2 regions of the Delftia deserti genome follow, and region 2 is predicted to be linked to the other one. Evidence: riboswitches for the same ligand, from Rfam matches in the RefSeq annotation. Region 2 holds a riboswitch; the other holds the start of a gene.
The links. A riboswitch is a leader RNA that binds a small molecule or an ion and turns the genes downstream of it on or off. The one in region 2 is predicted to bind glycine.
Positions count from the first base shown of each region.

Region 1: it holds a riboswitch for glycine, as region 2 does, so the genes downstream of both, ACFPFG_RS20810 (D-amino acid dehydrogenase) here and gcvT (glycine cleavage system aminomethyltransferase GcvT) in region 2, are expected to answer to the same signal.

Region 1 is NZ_JBHSIH010000001.1:4,327,559-4,330,962, forward strand. Features, by position in the region: gene ACFPFG_RS20805 (FIST signal transduction protein) at 1-142, shown strand, start outside; gene ACFPFG_RS20810 (D-amino acid dehydrogenase) at 184-1,515, opposite strand; glycine riboswitch at 1,608-1,718, opposite strand; gene ACFPFG_RS20815 (PepSY domain-containing protein) at 2,094-3,404, shown strand, end outside.
Region 2 is NZ_JBHSIH010000001.1:6,619,239-6,622,642, forward strand. Features, by position in the region: gene gcvH (glycine cleavage system protein GcvH) at 1-66, opposite strand, end outside; gene gcvT (glycine cleavage system aminomethyltransferase GcvT) at 201-1,334, opposite strand; glycine riboswitch at 1,394-1,512, opposite strand; glycine riboswitch at 1,528-1,639, opposite strand; gene ACFPFG_RS31190 (fatty acid--CoA ligase) at 1,809-3,404, shown strand, end outside.

The DNA.
Region 1 (3,404 bases), 2.3 Mb from region 2:
GTTCGGCGGACCCGATGCCGAGTTGCGCACCCTGCGCCACGCACTGGGCGATGTGCCATTGATCGGCTTCGTCGCCGAAGCCGAGATCATGGACGCCCGCCTGCACCGCTTCGCCGGAGTGTTGACGGTGTTCACTGCTTAGGCGTCGTACACGCCGTACACACGGTACACACCGTCTGCACCTCAGACCGCGCGCGGGCGCACCGTGCCTGCGCTGCGATCCGGGTCCATGACTGCAGCTCCCAGAAAATCGAAATCCACGGCCGGCTGTCTGCCGCTGACCAGGTCGGCGAGCGCCATGCCGGAGCCGCAGGCATGGGTCCAGCCCAGCGTGCCGTGGCCGGTGTTCAGGAACAGGTTGGCGATGGGCGAGCGTCCGATCAGCGGCACATTGCTGGGCGTGGCGGGGCGCAGGCCGCTCCAAAATTGCGCGCGTTCGGCATCGCCGGCGCCGGGGAACAGCTGCTGCACCCGCCGCACGATGGCCTCGCAGCGCACGGGGTCCAGGTTGCGGTCGTAGCCGTTGAACTCCGCCGTGCCCGCGATGCGCAGCCGGTCGCCCTGAGCGCCCGTATAGCGCGAGAACACCAGCTTGAACTCGTCGTCCGTGAGACTGACCTGATAGGCCTTGGCGGGGTCCAGTACCGGCAGGGTCACGGAGTAGCCCTTGGCCGGATAGATGGGCAGGCGCAGCCCCAGCGGCTGGGCCAGCAGCGGGCTGAACGAGCCCATGGCCAGCACATAGGCGTCTGCCTGGATGCGTTCGTAGCGGCCCTCGGCATTGGTCATCTCCACATGGTCGATATGGCGGCTGGCGCCCGCGCCCGTGGTGCGCAGCGCCGTCACATGGTGGCTATGGCGGAATTGCACGCCCGTGGCGGCAGCGATGCGCGCCAGCTCGCGTGTGAAGAGGTTGGCGTCGCCTGATTCATCCTCGGCCGTATAGGTGGCGCCCGCTATCTGCCCGCGCACATGGGCCAGGGCCGGCTCCAGGCGCACGGCTTCGTCGGCATCGATCAGGCGGCGGTCGCAGCCCAGGGCCTGCATCTGCTCGGTGGGCTTGAGCGCGCCCTCGAACTCGCGGGCGTTCGTGTAGAAGTGCAGGATGCCTTGCATGCGCTGCTCGTACTGGATGCCGGTGTCCGACCGCAGCTGCTGCAGCGCCTCGCGGCTGTAGGTGCCCAGGCGCACGATCTGCTGGATGTTGTGGCGCGTGCGCGCGGGCGTGCAGTTGCGCAGGAAGGACAGGCCCCAGAGCCACTGGCGCATGTCGGCACGCAGGCGAAACAGCAGCGGTGCGTCCTGCCGGCCCAGCCAACCGAGCAGCTTCAGCGGTGCGCCTGGGTTGGCCCAGGGCTCCGCATGGCTGACCGAGATCTGCCCGCCGTTGGCAAAGCTGGTTTCGGCGCCGGGCGCAGCCTGGCGGTCTATGACGGTCACTTCGTGACCCAGGGATTGCAGATAGTAGGCCGAGGCGGTGCCGATCAGGCCGGCTCCGAGAACGATGACGCGCATGACAATGCCCTTTCAAAGGCATGTGCCGGTCACGCGGAAGCTGGTAGCTATGGATTTAATAGCAAGCAGCCGGCGTCCGTCGTGACGCAGCTGCCGCTCCCCCTGTCCTTGGTACCTGAGAGATTCACCGCCGTCCATGGGGACGGGGCTTGCTCCTTCGGTGCGCCGCGCCTTGCGCGCGGCGGCTCTCCAGACGGCATGATGAGTTTGCAGTACGGAACCTGAGCGTGTATGGGAGTTTGCGCCTTCGGTGAGGCCGGCACCGTGGCGCCCGCCTGCTCTCCTGCTGATGGCGATTCTAGGGGGCGGCCCGTGCCGCTGCCGCTAGGCGTAAACCCCAGGTCGGCCTGCGGGCCTATCGCCTGCGCGCAACATGCGGTAAATGAGAACAATTTAGAATTTCGCGCTGATGGCGCCTTCCCTCCCTGGCCCCGGCCGACGCCGCCCGGGGCTGGCGAACGGCCGCCATGCACGACCACTGCCTGCTGCCAGCTACCCTCTGCCCGCCTCCCATGCACCGCTCCGTACTGATGCTCCGTTGCGCACCGATGGACATCTGACTGCCTTCGTCCGCCCCCATGACTTTCAAGAAAATCTGGTTCCAGCTGCACTGGTTCTTCGGCATCACGGCCGGCACGGTGCTCATCGTCATCGGGCTGTCGGGCGCGGTGTTCTCCTTCCACGAGGAAATCCTGGGCTGGATGAACCCCGGCACGGCAACCGTGCCCGCGCGCGATGCCGCGCCGCTGGCGCCGCCACAGATTGCGCAGGCGCTGCGCGAGGCCGGCGAGCAGCGCGTGGTCCAGCGCATCACCGTCTTTGCCGAGCCCGGCCGCTCGGCCCAGGTGGCCTTCAAGCCGCCGGCCGGCCAGCGCCGGGGCCAGACGGTCTTTGTCAATCCCTACACGGGCGCCCAGCTGCCCGAGCAGCACGGCACGGAGTTCTTCGAATGGGTGGAGCGCCTGCACCGCTGGCTGCTGCTGTCGCGCGATGACGGCAAGCCCATCACGGGCACGCTGGCCGGCCTGTTGCTGATGCTGTCGCTGTCGGGCCTGTACCTGCGCTGGCCGCGCCGGCCGCTGTCATGGCGCACCTGGCTGAGCTTCGACCCGGCGCTCAAGGGCCGCTCCTTCCTCTGGGGCCTGCACTCGGTGGCGGGCACCTGGGCCCTGGTGGCCTATGTGGTGTTCACCTGCACTGGCATGTACTGGGCCTTTGGCGTGGTGCGCAGCACGGTGGACGGCTGGGCCGGCGTGCCGCCGCGCGTGGCCGCTCCCGCGGCGCCGTCCTCGAAACCCGGTGGCGGCCGGCCTGAGCCGGCTGGCGTGCAGCAGCCCATCGACATCGCGCCCGGCTGGGCCGCCTTCGAGCGCATCGCCCATGGCTGGCAGTTCGCCCAGCTGCGTCTGCCCGAGCGTGCGGGCCAGCCCCTGCAGATCAGCTGGCTGGATGCCGACGCCGCCCATGAGCGCGCGCGCAACCAGATGGCCTTGCTGCCCGACGGCGCCGTGCAGCGCGACGAGCGCTATGCCGACCTGCCCACGGGCCGCCGCGCCGTGGGCGCCATCTACCCGCTGCACATGGGCACCTATTTCGGCATGCCGGGGCGCATCTTCATGACGCTGGCCTCGCTGATCATGCCCCTGTTCGCCATCACGGGCTGGATGCTCTACCTGGACCGCCGGCGCAAGGCGCGCGCCCTGGCCAAGGAGCGCCAGGCGCTGCTGGAGGACCCGCCACCGTCCGCGCCTGCGGGCCAGGACACCGTGCTGGTCGCCTTCGCCAGCCAGGCCGGCCGTGCCGAGCACCTGGCCGTGGCCACCGTGGCTGTGCTGCGCGGCGCAGGCATGGCGGCCAGCCTGCAATCCGTGGCGAGGCTGGATGCCGAG
Region 2 (3,404 bases):
GACGATGGCCGCGTCAGGGTTGGCGGCGTTGATCCATTCGTGGTCCTTGGAATACTGGATGCTCATGGCTTGCTCCGATAGAAACTGAAAAAAACCTGTGAAAGGCGGTTTGAGAAAGGTCAGTGCGCACTGTAGCGGCATGCGATGGCAGGAAAAACGAATCCGCCGAACTCGATCCACGCCAAGCGCGCAGGCTGTCCTCAACCGCGGTGATAGCGGGGCGCCACGAAGGGCGTGGCCTGCACCTGCATGGGCACGGCCTTGCCGCGCACCATGGCCTGCAGCGTGGTGCCGATGGCGGCGCTGCCCGGCTCCACATAGGCCAGTGCCACGGGCTGGTTCAGCGTGGGCGACAGCAGGCCGCTGGTGACCTGGCCGACCTTGCGGCCGCTCGCGTCCAGCAGCTCCGTGCCTTCGCGCACGGGCACGCGCTCCAGGGCCACCAGGCCCACGCGCTTGCGCGTGAGCAGCTCGGGCGACTGCAGCTGGGCCAGCACGGCGGCCGCGCCGGGAAAGCCGCCTTCGCGCTCGCCACCGATGCGGCGGACCTTCTGCACGGCCCAGTTCAGGGCGGCCTCGGCCGGGGTGGTGGTCGTGTCCAGATCGTTGCCGTACAGGCACAGGCCGGCTTCCAGGCGCAGCGAATTGCGCGCGCCCAGGCCCACGGGCCTGACTTCGGGCTGGGCCAGCAGGGCACGGGCAAAGGCCTCGGCGTGGCCGGCGGGCAAGGAGATCTCGAAGCCGTCCTCGCCGGTATAGCCGCTGCGCGTGATGTACAGCTCGGCGCCTTCCCAGTCGAAGTAGCCGCCCGTCATGAACACCAGCCCGGCCGTGTCGGGCAGCAGGCGCTCCATGGCGACTGCTGCCTGCGGGCCCTGCAGCGCCAGCAGGCCCCGGTCGAACTGGGGCTCGATTTCGCAGCGCTGGCCGATGCGGGCCTCTATGTGCGCCAGGTCTTCGTGCTTGCAGGCGCCGTTGACGATCAGGAACAGGTCGTCCTCGCGGCGCACGAACATCAGGTCGTCCAGAATGCCGCCCGCGTCGTTGAGCAGCAGGCCGTAGCGCTGGCGGTGTTCGCCCAGGCCCAGCACGTCCATGGGCAGCAGCGATTCCAGCGCGGCGCCGGCATCCGGGCCGCGCAGGCTGATCTGGCCCATGTGCGAGACATCGAACAGGCCTGCCGCCTCGCGCGTGTGCAGATGCTCGGCCATCAGCCCCTGCGGGTATTGCACGGGCATGGAGTAGCCGGCAAACGGCACCATGCGAGCGCCCAGTTCCTGGTGCAGGTCGAACAGCGGGGTCTTGAGCAGATCGGTGGTGGAGGCAGCGGTCAAGGAGGGACTCTCTTTTCGGCAAGGGGCAAGGCACAACGCCATCCCGGAATCCCGGGATGTCCTGCCCTGCTGTCCGCTTTACCTGAGAGATTCACCCGCACCTTCCATGCGTGGGGCTTGCTCCTTCGGTGGATGGGGCACACCGCCGTGCCCTGCATCTCTCTCCAGCTAGGAACGCCTGCGGCCGTGGCGGCAGGCGGTGCCAGTCCTTTTACCTGAGCGTTCGGGACGAACCCTGCGCCTTCGGCGGCGCCGCTGCCTGTGACCATTGCGGCCGGGCGGGCACTCTCTCCTGACCGGCGCATTCTAGCTGCGGCCGGCCCCTGCGCGGCTGCGGGATTTCCGCGGGCCGACTGCAGCTCCATGCGCTTGCCTGCATGGATGCATTTGCAAATTGCATAACTGTCTAAAAAATCTCCTACATTGAGATGCATCGATATATGAAATCTCGTGAGCGAGAAGGAAGAAGCGCACATGCAGCAGACGCTGGGAGACACATTGGCCTGGCCGGCACGTTACCTGCCGAACAAGGAAGCCCTGGTCGCGTGGGAGGGCGGCGAGCGCCGCGCCTGGACCTATGCACAGCTCGATGCCGAGGTCAACCGCCACGCCCACGGCCTGGCCGAGCTGGGCATAGGCCATGGCGACGTGGTGGCCGCCTTTCTCTACAACACGCCGGCCTTTGTCTTCACCATGCTGGCGGCCGCGCGCCTGGGCGCCATCTTCAACCCCATCAACTACCGGCTGGCGGCGCAGGAGCTGGCCTTCATCCTCAAGGACGGTGCAGCGCGCGCCCTGGTCTTCGAGCAAGAGGGCGGCGAGGTGGCCGCACGCGCCCAGGCCCTGCTCAAGGCCGAAGGCGGGGGTGGCCCTGGCACGGGCGTCGAGCACTGGATCTTTGCCGACGATACCCAGGCCGACGCGCTGCCGATCTGGGCCACGCAGCGCCTGTCCGCCCTGGCCAGCGGCCGCAGCAGCGCGCCGCCACAGGCCCATGTGCGCGAAAGCGATCCTTGCATCCTCATGTACACCAGCGGCACCACGGGCCGGCCCAAGGGCGTGCTGCACACGCACCGCAGCAAGCTGGCGCACAACGCCCTCATGCACCAGACCATGCAGTTCACGCGCGACGACGTGGGCCTGGCCATGGCGCCGCTCAACCACACGGCCGAGCTGCACACCAGCTTTTTGCCGCGCCTGCAGGCCGGGGCCACCCAGGTGCTGCTGCGCCGCTTCGACGTGACCGAGGCCTGGCGCCTGATCCGCGAAGAGCGCGTGAGCTTCTTCTTTGCCGCGCCCACCATGGTCACCATGCTGCTGGCCGACCCCATTGCCTCGCCTGAGCAGGCGCCCGCGCTGCGGCTGGTGGAGTACGGCGGCGCCTCCATGGCGCCGCACCTGATCCGCGAATGGACGCGCAAGGTCGGCAGCGACCTGGTCCAGGTCTACGGCACCACGGAAATGGGTCCCTGCATGTCCGTCCTGCTGCCGCGCGAGCAACTCTCGCACGCGGGCTCGGCAGGGCTGCCCTCCATGGGCCATGACCTCATCGTGGCGCGCCTGCGCGAGGACAACGCCCCCACCGATCCGGCCGAGGCCTGCCTGCCCGGCGAGGTGGGCGAAATCCTGGTGCGCGGCCCCTGCATGATGGCCGGCTACCTCAACCGCCCCGACGCCAATGCCCGCGCCCTGGCGCACGGCTGGTACCACACGGGCGACCTGGGCCACATCGACGACGACGGCTACCTCTGGATCCGCGACCGCATCGACTACATGATCAATTCGGGTGCCGAGAACGTCTATCCGCGTGAGGTGGAAGACGCGCTGGTCGAACACGCCGATGTGCTCGAGGTCGCCGTCATCGGCGAAGCCGACGAGCGCTGGGGCCAGATCGTCGCCGCCCATGTGGTCGCCAGGCCCGGCGCCACGCCCACGGCCGAGGCGCTGGACGCCTTCCTGGTCCACGGCGACCGCCTGGCCGCCTACAAGCGCCCGCGCCGCTACCACTTCCGCCAGGCCCTGCCCAAGACGGCCAGCGGGAAGATACAGAAGCAGTTGCTGAGGGTGGTG